DNA from 3 places in the Streptomyces sp. NPDC086080 genome. Region 3 is predicted to be linked to each of the others. Evidence: riboswitches for the same ligand, from Rfam matches in the RefSeq annotation. Region 3 holds a riboswitch; each other region holds the start of a gene.
The links. A riboswitch is a leader RNA that binds a small molecule or an ion and turns the genes downstream of it on or off. The one in region 3 is predicted to bind cobalamin.
Positions count from the first base shown of each region.

Region 1: another riboswitch for cobalamin. It lies ahead of ACIF9R_RS03685 (ribonucleoside-diphosphate reductase subunit alpha); the one in region 3 lies ahead of ACIF9R_RS26795 (energy-coupling factor ABC transporter permease).
Region 2: another riboswitch for cobalamin. It lies ahead of ACIF9R_RS05675 (cobalamin biosynthesis protein); the one in region 3 lies ahead of ACIF9R_RS26795 (energy-coupling factor ABC transporter permease).

Region 1 is NZ_JBITRU010000002.1:357,247-360,472, reverse strand. It holds gene mctP (monocarboxylate uptake permease MctP) at 1-794, shown strand, start outside; gene ACIF9R_RS03690 (GNAT family N-acetyltransferase) at 872-1,378, shown strand; cobalamin riboswitch at 1,391-1,567, shown strand; gene ACIF9R_RS03685 (ribonucleoside-diphosphate reductase subunit alpha) at 1,690-3,226, shown strand, end outside.
Region 2 is NZ_JBITRU010000003.1:340,582-343,807, forward strand. It holds gene ACIF9R_RS05670 (cobyric acid synthase) at 1-486, opposite strand, end outside; gene ACIF9R_RS05675 (cobalamin biosynthesis protein) at 483-1,424, opposite strand; cobalamin riboswitch at 1,544-1,687, opposite strand; gene ACIF9R_RS05680 (hypothetical protein) at 1,874-2,095, opposite strand; gene ACIF9R_RS05685 (anion permease) at 2,127-3,226, opposite strand, start outside.
Region 3 is NZ_JBITRU010000026.1:40,448-43,673, reverse strand. It holds gene cbiQ (cobalt ECF transporter T component CbiQ) at 1-596, opposite strand, end outside; gene ACIF9R_RS26800 (energy-coupling factor ABC transporter substrate-binding protein) at 604-1,101, opposite strand; gene ACIF9R_RS26795 (energy-coupling factor ABC transporter permease) at 1,098-1,808, opposite strand; cobalamin riboswitch at 1,838-2,021, opposite strand; gene ACIF9R_RS26790 (ABC transporter substrate-binding protein) at 2,225-3,226, shown strand, end outside.

The DNA of each region.
Region 1 (3,226 bases), on a different contig from region 3:
CGCTGTCCTCGCGCAGTCGTGAGGTGATCCGCCGCAACACCACGATCCTGCCGTTGTACTCGCTGATGCTGGGCCTGCTGGCGCTGCTCGGCTTCATGGCGATCGCGGCGGGTGTGAAGGTGCAGAACGGCCAGCTGGCGATCCCGCAGTTGTTCGAGAACATGTTCCCCGCGTGGTTCGCGGGAGTGGCCTTCGCGGCGATCGGCATCGGCGCACTGGTGCCGGCGGCGATCATGTCGATCGCGGCGGCGAACCTGTTCACCCGCAACATCTACAAGGACTTCATCAAGCCGGACGCGACGCCGAGGCAGGAGACCAAGGTCTCCAAGATCGTGTCCCTGCTGGTGAAGGTGGGTGCGCTGGCCTTCGTCCTGACCATGGACAAGACGGTCGCCATCAACTTCCAGCTGCTCGGCGGCATCTGGATCCTGCAGACCTTCCCCGCGCTGGTGGGTGGCCTGTTCACCCGCTGGTTCCACCGCTGGGCGCTGATCGGCGGCTGGGCGGTCGGCATGATCTACGGCACGGTCGCCGCGTACGGGGTGGCCTCGCCGACGCAGAAGCACTTCGGCGGGTCCGCGAAGGAGATTCCGGGCATCGGCGAGATCGGCTACATCGGCCTCACGGCCTTCGTGCTCAACGTGCTGGTGACGGTCGTGCTGACCTTCGTCCTGCGGGCCCTGAAGGCGCCCGAGGGCATCGACCGGACCAGGCCGGAGGACTACACGGCGGACGCGGGCGAACCCGGCGTCCGGACGGAGCTCCCGGCCGCCACGGCGGGCAGCGCCCACTGACGCCGCGGGCACACCGAGTGACGGGCCGCCGGGAGAACCGGCGGCCCGTTGCCGTACCCGTCCGGCACACTCGCGGCATGGACATCGTCATTCGGCCGGTGGAGCCCGGCGAGTACGGGGAACTCGGCGAGATCACCGCACAGGCCTATCTGCTGGACGGTCTGCTGGACTTCAAAGAGAGCGACGGGTACCTCGGTGAGCTCCGGGACGTGGCGAAGCGGGCCGCGGCCGCCGAGGTGCTGGTGGCCACGGAGCACGGGGCGGTGCTCGGCGGGGTGACCTTCGTCCCGGGCCCCGGTCCGATGGCCGACCTGGCGGGGCCGGGCGAGACGGAGATCCGGATGCTCGCGGTGGCCCGCGCCGGCCGGGGCCGCGGCGCCGGGGAGGCCCTGGTGCGCGCCTGTGTCGACCGGGCGCGGGCGACCGGGGGGTGCCGGCGGATCGTGCTGTCGACGCAGCGCACCATGCGCTCCGCCCACCGCATCTACGAACGGCTCGGTTTCACCCGCACCCCCGAGCGGGACTGGAACCCGCTGCCCGACCTGGACGACATCATGCTCCTCACCTATGAGTTGACGCTCTGACACCGGCGCGACACAACATATGGGGCTGCTGGCGGCACCCGGCACAAGATGTATGCTCATGCTCGCTGTCGCCGCAGGGGAATCCGGTGTGAATCCGGAACTGTCCCGCAACGGTGTCCCCACGCCTGCGCCCGCCGAGGTGCGCAGGGGGAGTCAGTCCGAGGACCTGCCGACAGTGCGCCCGGCCGTCCGGTCCGGGTGCTCCGACGTCCGGGCCTCGCGGAATGGGCCGGTGGACGCGACGCCGCGTGCGCTCGTGTGCTGCCCCCTGCGCTCTTCGAGGCCCTGTGCCGAGCGAGGGAGAGCCCCACGTGACCATCGCGCCAGCCGATCCGGCCTCAGCGATCGACGCGCCCCAGGAGAGCGACCGCCCGGGGACCGCGCTGCTGCGGACCCTGACCGAGCTGACCGCCGACCTGCGGGGCGCCGACCCCGGACGGGTCGCCGCCGCCGCCCTGCGCGGCCGGTCCGCGGCCGCCGACGAGGCGCAGCTGCGGGAACTGGCCACGGAGACGGCGGCCGGGCTGATCTCCGAGGACCCCGCCTACTCCCGGCTCGCCGCCCGGCTGCTGACCATCGGCATCCGCGCCGAGGCCGCCTCGCAGGGCGTCACCTCCTTCACCGGCTCCGTCGCGGCCGGGCACCGCGAGGGGCTGATCGCCGACCGGACCGCCGCGTTCGTCCGGCGGCACGCGGACCGGCTCGACGCGCTGGTCGACCCCCGTGCCGACGACCGGTTCGGCTACTTCGGTCTGCGTACCCTGCACAGCCGTTACCTGCTGCGGCACCCGGTCACCCGCAAGGTCGTCGAGACACCCCAGCACTTCCTGCTGCGGGTCGCCGCGGGTCTCGCCGAGGACGACAGCGCCCGCTCGGTGGACGAGGTCGCCGCGCTCTACACGCTGATGAGCCGCCTGGACTACCTGCCCTCCTCCCCCACGCTGTTCAACTCCGGCACCCGGCACCCCCAGATGTCGTCCTGCTACCTCCTCGACTCCCCCAAGGACGAGCTGGACTCGATCTACGACCGCTACCACCAGGTCGCCCGCCTCTCGAAGCACGCCGGCGGCATCGGTCTGTCCTACTCCCGCATCCGCGCGCGGGGTTCCCTGATCCGCGGCACCAACGGGCACTCCAACGGCATCGTGCCGTTCCTGAAGACGCTGGACTCCTCGGTCGCCGCCGTGAACCAGGGCGGGCGGCGCAAGGGCGCGGCGGCGGTCTACCTGGAGACCTGGCACCTGGACATCGAGGAGTTCCTGGAACTGCGCGACAACACCGGGGAGGACGCCCGCCGTACGCACCATCTGAACCTCGCGCACTGGGTGCCGGACGAGTTCATGCGGCGGGTGGAGGCCGACGGGCGGTGGTCGCTGTTCTCCCCGGTGGACGTGCCGGAGCTGGTCGATCTGTGGGGCGAGGAGTTCGACGCGGCGTACCGGGCGGCGGAGGCGAAGGGCCTGGCGAGGAAGTCCCTCCCGGCGCGCGAGCTGTACGGCCGGATGATGCGCACCCTCGCGCAGACCGGCAACGGCTGGATGACCTTCAAGGACACGGCCAACCGCACCGCCAACCAGACCGCCGAGCCGGGCCACGTCATCCACTCCTCGAACCTGTGCACGGAGATCCTCGAGGTCACCGACGACGGGGAGACGGCGGTCTGCAACCTGGGGTCGGTCAACCTCGGGGCGTTCGTGGAGCACGGGGACATCGACTGGGAGCGCCTCGACGAGACCGTGCGCACGGCCGTGACCTTCCTCGACCGGGTCGTCGACATCAACTTCTACCCGACCGAGCAGGCGGGCCGCTCCAACGCCCGGTGGCGCCCCGTCGGTCTCGGCGCCATGG
Region 2 (3,226 bases), on a different contig from region 3:
AACCGGCAGTCCGGCGCCCCGGGCGATCCCCATGTTCACGATGTCCGTGCGCCGCAGATTGATCTCGGCGGGACTGCCCGCGCCCTCGCAGATCACCGCGTCGTACGCGTCCCGCAGTTGCTCCAGGCAGTCCAGCACCGTGCCGAGCAGCCGCTGCTGGCGTCCGCCGTGGTAGCCGCGCGCGCTCATCTCACCGACGGACCTGCCCAGCAGCACCACCTGGCTGGACCGCTCACCGCCCGGCTTGAGCAGCACGGGGTTCATCAGCGCCGTCGGCTCGACCCGGGCGGCCTGCGCCTGCATCGCCTGCGCCCGCCCGATCTCGGCGCCCTCCCGGGTGACGAACGAGTTCAGCGACATGTTCTGCGCCTTGAACGGCGCGACCTTGACGCCCTGCCGCACCAGCCACCGGCAGATCCCGGCGGTGACCACGCTCTTGCCGGCGTCCGAGGTGGTCCCGGCGACCAGCAGACCCCCACCGCTCATGGCGTACGTCCCTTCACGACGCTCCGCGCGAGGGCGCCGGCGCCGAGGGCGAGCCAGCCGACGCGCCGTGAGAGCCGTACCGCCCGGTCGATGTCGGACACGGTCACGGCCCGCCCGCCGCTGTTGAGGACGGGCCGGTGCTCGACCCGTCCGCCGTAGGAGAGGGTCCCGCCGAGCCGTACGCCGAGGGCGCCCGCGAAGGACGCTTCGACGGGCCCGGCGTTGGGGCTCGGATGTCGGTACGCGTCGGCCCGCCAGGCCCGTACGGCACCGCGCGGGTCCGGACCGCCGAGCGCGGCGAGTACGGCGGTCAGCCGGGCCCCCGGCCAGCCCGCGATGTCGTCGAGGCGGGCGGATGCCCAGCCGTAGCGGCGGTAGCGGCGGGACTTGTGGCCGACCATCGCGTCCAGGGTGTTGACGGCCCGGAAGCCGAGCAGGCCCGGCACCCCGGCGGCGGCGCCCCACACCAGGGCGCCCACCACGGCGTCCGAGGTGTTCTCGGCGACGGACTCGACCACCGCGCGGGCGATCCGGTCCGCGTCCAGCGTCTGCGGATCCCGGCCGCACAGGTGCGGCAGGCGGGCCCGTGCCGCCTCGACGTCCCCCGCCTCCAGCGCCCGTCCGATGGCGCGGGCCTCACGGGCCAGCGAGGTCCCGCCGACGACGGCCCAGGTGGCGACGCCGGTCAGGGCGGCGGAGGCGGTGGGGGAGGAGCGTACGCAGCGGGCGGCCAGGCTCCCCAGTGCGACGGCCGAGCCGACGCACACGGCGGTGTGCACGGCGCCCCGGCCGCGGTCGTCCCGCCACAGCACCCGTTCCACGGCAGCCGCGGCCCGCCCGAAACCGGCGACCGGGTGCCCACGGCGGGGATCGCCGAGCAGCAGGTCGCCGAGGAGGCCGGCGGCGGCACCGTACGCGAACACGCGATCGGCACCCATCGGGTTCAGCCGGTGACGGATCCGGAGGGAGCGGCCCCGAAGCGGGGTGGGGAGTCGCTGATCGACCTCGGCAGGCTGCCGCGCATGGCGATGTGTCCTCACTCAGGGTGTCCACGCCCTGGCTCGACGAGACCGGCGGCGAGAGTTCCTGGCTCCCGGGGGTGTTCCACCCCGGTGACAGTGGCGGGACCGCGCCGGAATCGCACCGGCTTCCTCTTCTGCCGCCGTATTGGCTGAGGCAGTCCACCACGGTCCGTCAACGGCCGTCAACCTGCCGTTGACCTGCGGGGCTGAAGTGTGCTGAGGCCCACAGCGGGGCTCCAGTGGGTGAACGGCGGGCGGCGGGGGCACACGCCGACGGGCGGTGCGGGAGCCGGGAGCTCACGCACCGCCCGTCGGACGGAGACGCTCCGCGGTCGGATGACGACCGCGGCGGGTTCAGGTGGTACTCAGGCCATGATCAGGTAGATCCCGTACGCCACCGCCGCCGCGCACGCGGCGAAGCAGACGTAGGCGCCGGTGACCGCCAGGCCGGCGGACTGGCCCTGCGCGGCGGCCCGTTCGCGGCGGGACAGGCCGCTGATACCGAGGGTGAACAGGCCCACCAGGGCCACCGTGACCACGAGGCTGACGCCGAAGACGGAGCCGAGGGCCGCCCAGTCGATCTTCATGGTGCTCTTCTTCCTTCGTGCCGGGCCGCGGTCAGACGGCGGTCTTGGCCGGCGGTGCCGGCTCGGCGGGGGCCGGGATCGTGGCCGAGAGGTCCTCGGTGACGGTGCCCGCGGGGGGCGGGGTGACCGCGGCCATGGCCTGCGTCACCACGCCGGACGGCTCCTCACCGGATTCCTCGTGGTCGTTGACGTTGGTGTGGTCGACGACCTCGCGCCGGGAGATCTTCCAGATCGCCGCGCTGGAGGCGATCAGGAAGACGGCCACGACGGCGGTGCCCCAGCTGCCGAAGCCGCAGATCCACTCGGCGAGGGCCGCGACGACGGCGGCCGCCGGCAGTGTCAGACCCCAGGCGACGAACATCCGGGTCGCGGTGGACCAGCGGACGACGCCGCCCTTGCGGCCCAGGCCCGCGCCCATCACGGAACCCGAAACGGAATGCGTGGTGGAGAGGGAGAAACCGAGGTGCGAGGAGGCCAGGATGACCGTCGCGGCGCTGGTCTGGGCGGCGAAGCCCTGCTGCGGCTGGAGGTCGGTCAGGCCCTTGCCCATGGTGCGGATGATGCGCCAGCCACCGAGGTAGGTGCCCAGCGCGATGGCCATGCCCGCGGAGAGGATGACCCACAGGGGCGGGTCGGAGTCGGGGGCGACGGCGCCGCCGGCCACCAGGGCGAGCGTGATGATGCCCATTGTCTTCTGGGCGTCGTTGGTGCCGTGGGCGAGGGAGACCAGACCGGCGGAGGCGATCTGGCCGGCGCGGTAGCCCTTCTCGGCGGACTTGCCGTTGGCCTTGCCGCCCATGCGGTAGGTCAGCCGGGTCGCGAGCATCGCGGCCAGTCCGGCCACCAGCGGCGCGGCGATCGCCGGGATCAGCACCTTGGTGACGAGGACGTCGCCGTGCACCGCGCCGAAGCCGGCGGAGGCGACGGTGGCGCCGATCAGACCGCCCATGAGGGCGTGCGAGGAACTGGACGGCAGTCCGACCAGCCAGGTCAGGAGGTTCCAGAGGATCGCGCCGACCAACGCGGCGAAGATGACCTCGGGACGGATGCCGGCCTCGTCGACGAGGCCTTTGGAGATCGTGTTGGCGACCTCCACCGAGAGGAATGCGCCGACAAGGTTCAGCACGGCGG
Region 3 (3,226 bases):
CGCGCCGCCCGGTCGAAGGACCGGACGAACGCGGTCGCGCCGAGCCCGCCCAGCGAACGCCACGTCGCAGCCCGGGTGGTGTGCCCCAACCGGGCCGCCTGTGCCTCCCCGACCCGGCGCACCGAGTCCAGCAGCAGAAAGCTCATCCGGTACGTCACCAGCGCCACGTCCACGAGCGGCGCGGGCACCCCGGCGCGCACCAGCCGCGGCAGCAGATCCGACAGGGGCGTGGTGAACGCGAACAGCAGCACGCCGAGGGAGGCTGCCGAGGTACGGAGCAGCAACTCCCCGGCGTGCAGCGGCCCGTCCGGTGCCGGGGACACGAAGCCGCCCGGCCCGCCCACCCGCACCAGCAGCGGCAGTGCCCCGGTGACACAGAAGCCCAGCGGCACCCGGTACGCCCGCCACAGCCGCCGGGCGGGCACACCCGCCGGGCCGAGCAGCACCACGAGCGCGGTCACCAGCACCAGGGCCGCGCCCGGCCGGGGCGGCAGCGAGATCGCGAGCACGGTGAGCCCCAGTCCCAGCACGGCCTTGTCCACGGGGTGACGGCGGCGCCAGCGACTGCTGTGCGCCGCCGCGTCGATCGGCAGCACCCGGCGATCAGACCGGTCGTCCGGCGGCGGCGCCGTCGCCGGTTCCGGTACTCGTGTCCACCCCGGCACCGGTGCCGTCGACCGGGCCCGCCCCGTCACCTTCGCCGGTACCCGGGCCCGCCCCGTCACCTTCGCCGGTACCCGGACCCGCCTCGTCACCTTCGCCGGTATCCGTGCCCGCCCCGGCCCGGGAAGGCCCCGACGACCGCGCATCGCCCTGCCGCCGCCCGCGCCGCAGCCCGAAGTAGTAGGAGAGGACGCCCGCGCCGATCGCCGCCTGGAGGGCGAACAGCCCCGACTCGACCTCGCCGGACGGCGGTTCGTACAGCGGTGAGAACCACGGCTCGTACTCCGGTGCGATCTCGGTGATCGCCGTCTCCGCCTCGCCGTCCGCGCCAGTGAACGGCTCCTCCTTGTGGTCGCCGAGCCCGAGCACCAGCGGGAGCACGGCCAGCGCGGCCACCAGCGCCAGCAGCAGTGTGTTGATCCTCGCGTCACGGCTCATCGGGCCACCGCCCCGGCCGACTCCGCCGGCTTCCGCCCGGCCACCGACGTGACGAGCACGCCGAGCCGCGTCAGTTCGCCCCTGCTCGACCGCACCAGCATCCGCATCACCAGCACGGTCAGCAGCCCCTCGCTCACCGCGAGCGGGATCTGCGTCACCGCGAAGATTCCCCCGAACTTGCCCAGGGCGCCGAGGAATCCGCTGCCCGGGTCGGGGAAGGCGAGCGCCAGCTGCACGCTGGTCACGCAGTACGTCGACAGGTCGGCGACGAACGCGCCGCAGAACACGGCGGCCATCAGCGGCACGTCGCAGCGGCGCAGCAGCCGGTAGACGCCGTACCCGGCCCACGGGCCGACGATCGCCATCGAGAACACGTTGGCGCCGAGGGTGGTCAGCCCGCCGTGGGCGAGCAGCAGCGCCTGGAACAGCAGGGTGATGGTGCCCAGCACCGCCATGACCGGCGGCCGGAACAGGATGGCGCCCAGTCCCGTGCCGGTGGGATGGGAGCAACTGCCCGTCACCGACGGCAGTTTCAGCGCGGACAGGACGAAGGTGAACGCTCCCGAAGCGCCGAGCAGCAGGGTGCTCTCGGGATGTTCCCTCACTTCACGGATGAGCGACCGGGCTCCGTGGACGACGAACGGCGCCGACGCGACGCCCCAGGCGACCGCGTGCGCCGGAGGCAGAAAACCCTCGGCGATATGCATGGCTCAGCAGACCCTCTCCAGCACCTCGTGGATGGTTGACGCGCCCTGGCCGGTCTCCTGGCTGACGGGTACCACCGCCCGTGCTCCGCCTTCCCGGGTCCCGAAGAACCCAGTGGCTGCCCGTGAGGGCCGGAGCCGGACTTCCCGATCACAGTGGCGAGGGCCGCACCGGTATCGCACCGATTTCCCGTCACCAAGGCGTGGCGACAGTAATGCCCGTTCCGGTCCGGTGACAAGCGGCCCTCGGGGGCGCGCGGACGGCGCCCGGCGGCTCGCGGCCCGGCGCACACCCACGCGCTTGACAGGAGCTGCGCCGACCGTCGGGACGGGGGGACTGAGGGCCCGCCGTCCTGGGCAGAACCTTGCTGCAACTAATATGCAACAGCGATTTGGAGGCAAGAGGGATGCGAGGTTCGATGACGACCCGACGAATACGGGCCGCCGCCGCCACGGTGGCGCTGGCCGGGGCGGTCACCGCCTGCTCGGCGCCGGGCACCGGCGGCGCGGACGGCGGGGCGTCCGCCGCATCCGTGGTGATCGGGGTCTCCAGCGAACCGGACACCCTCAGCCCGCTCCTCGGTTACGGCAAGGACGGCAACTCCAAGATCTTCGACGGGCTCCTCGCCCGCACCGCCGACCTCGGCCTCGAGCCCGCGCTGGCGAAGGCGCTCCCCGAGGTCACCGACGGCGGCCTCACCTACACGTACACCCTGCGCGACGGCGTGAGGTTCAGCGACGGCGAGCCGCTCACCGCCGACGACGTGGTGTTCACCTACCGCACCGTGCTGGACGACAGGACCAACAACACCGCCAAGAGCGAACTGGACGCCATCAAGGAGGTCAGGGCGGTCGACGACGACACGGTCGTCTTCACCCTCGACCACCCGTACGCCGCCTTCGCCGCCCGCACGGTGCTGCCCGTCGTCCCCGAGCACATCGCCGGACGGCAGGACCCCAACACCGGCGCCTTCGGCACCGAACCGGTCGGCACCGGGCCGTACGTCCTCACCGGCTGGAGCAAGGGCGAGAAGCTGACCTTCAAGGCCAATCCGGACTACTGGGGCGGCGCTCCGAAGGTGAAAAAGCTCACCATGGCGATCATCGCCGACGACGACGTCCGCGCCACCCGGCTGCGCTCCGGCGACCTCGACGGCGCGGTCCTGCCGCCCGACCTCGCCGCCACCTTCAAGAGCGGCGACCACAGGAGGACGTACCGGGCGACGTCCTACGACTTCCGCGCGGTCTCCCTCCCCACCGGCAACCCCGTCACCGGCGACACCGCCGTCCGCCGCGCCCTCGACCTCGCCGTGGACCGCCGGGCCATGGTCGACACGATCCTCGACGGCGCCGGACGCCCCGCCTACGGTCCGCTGCCCCTCGACGACCCCTGGTTCGCCAAGGACGTCGAACGCCCCCAG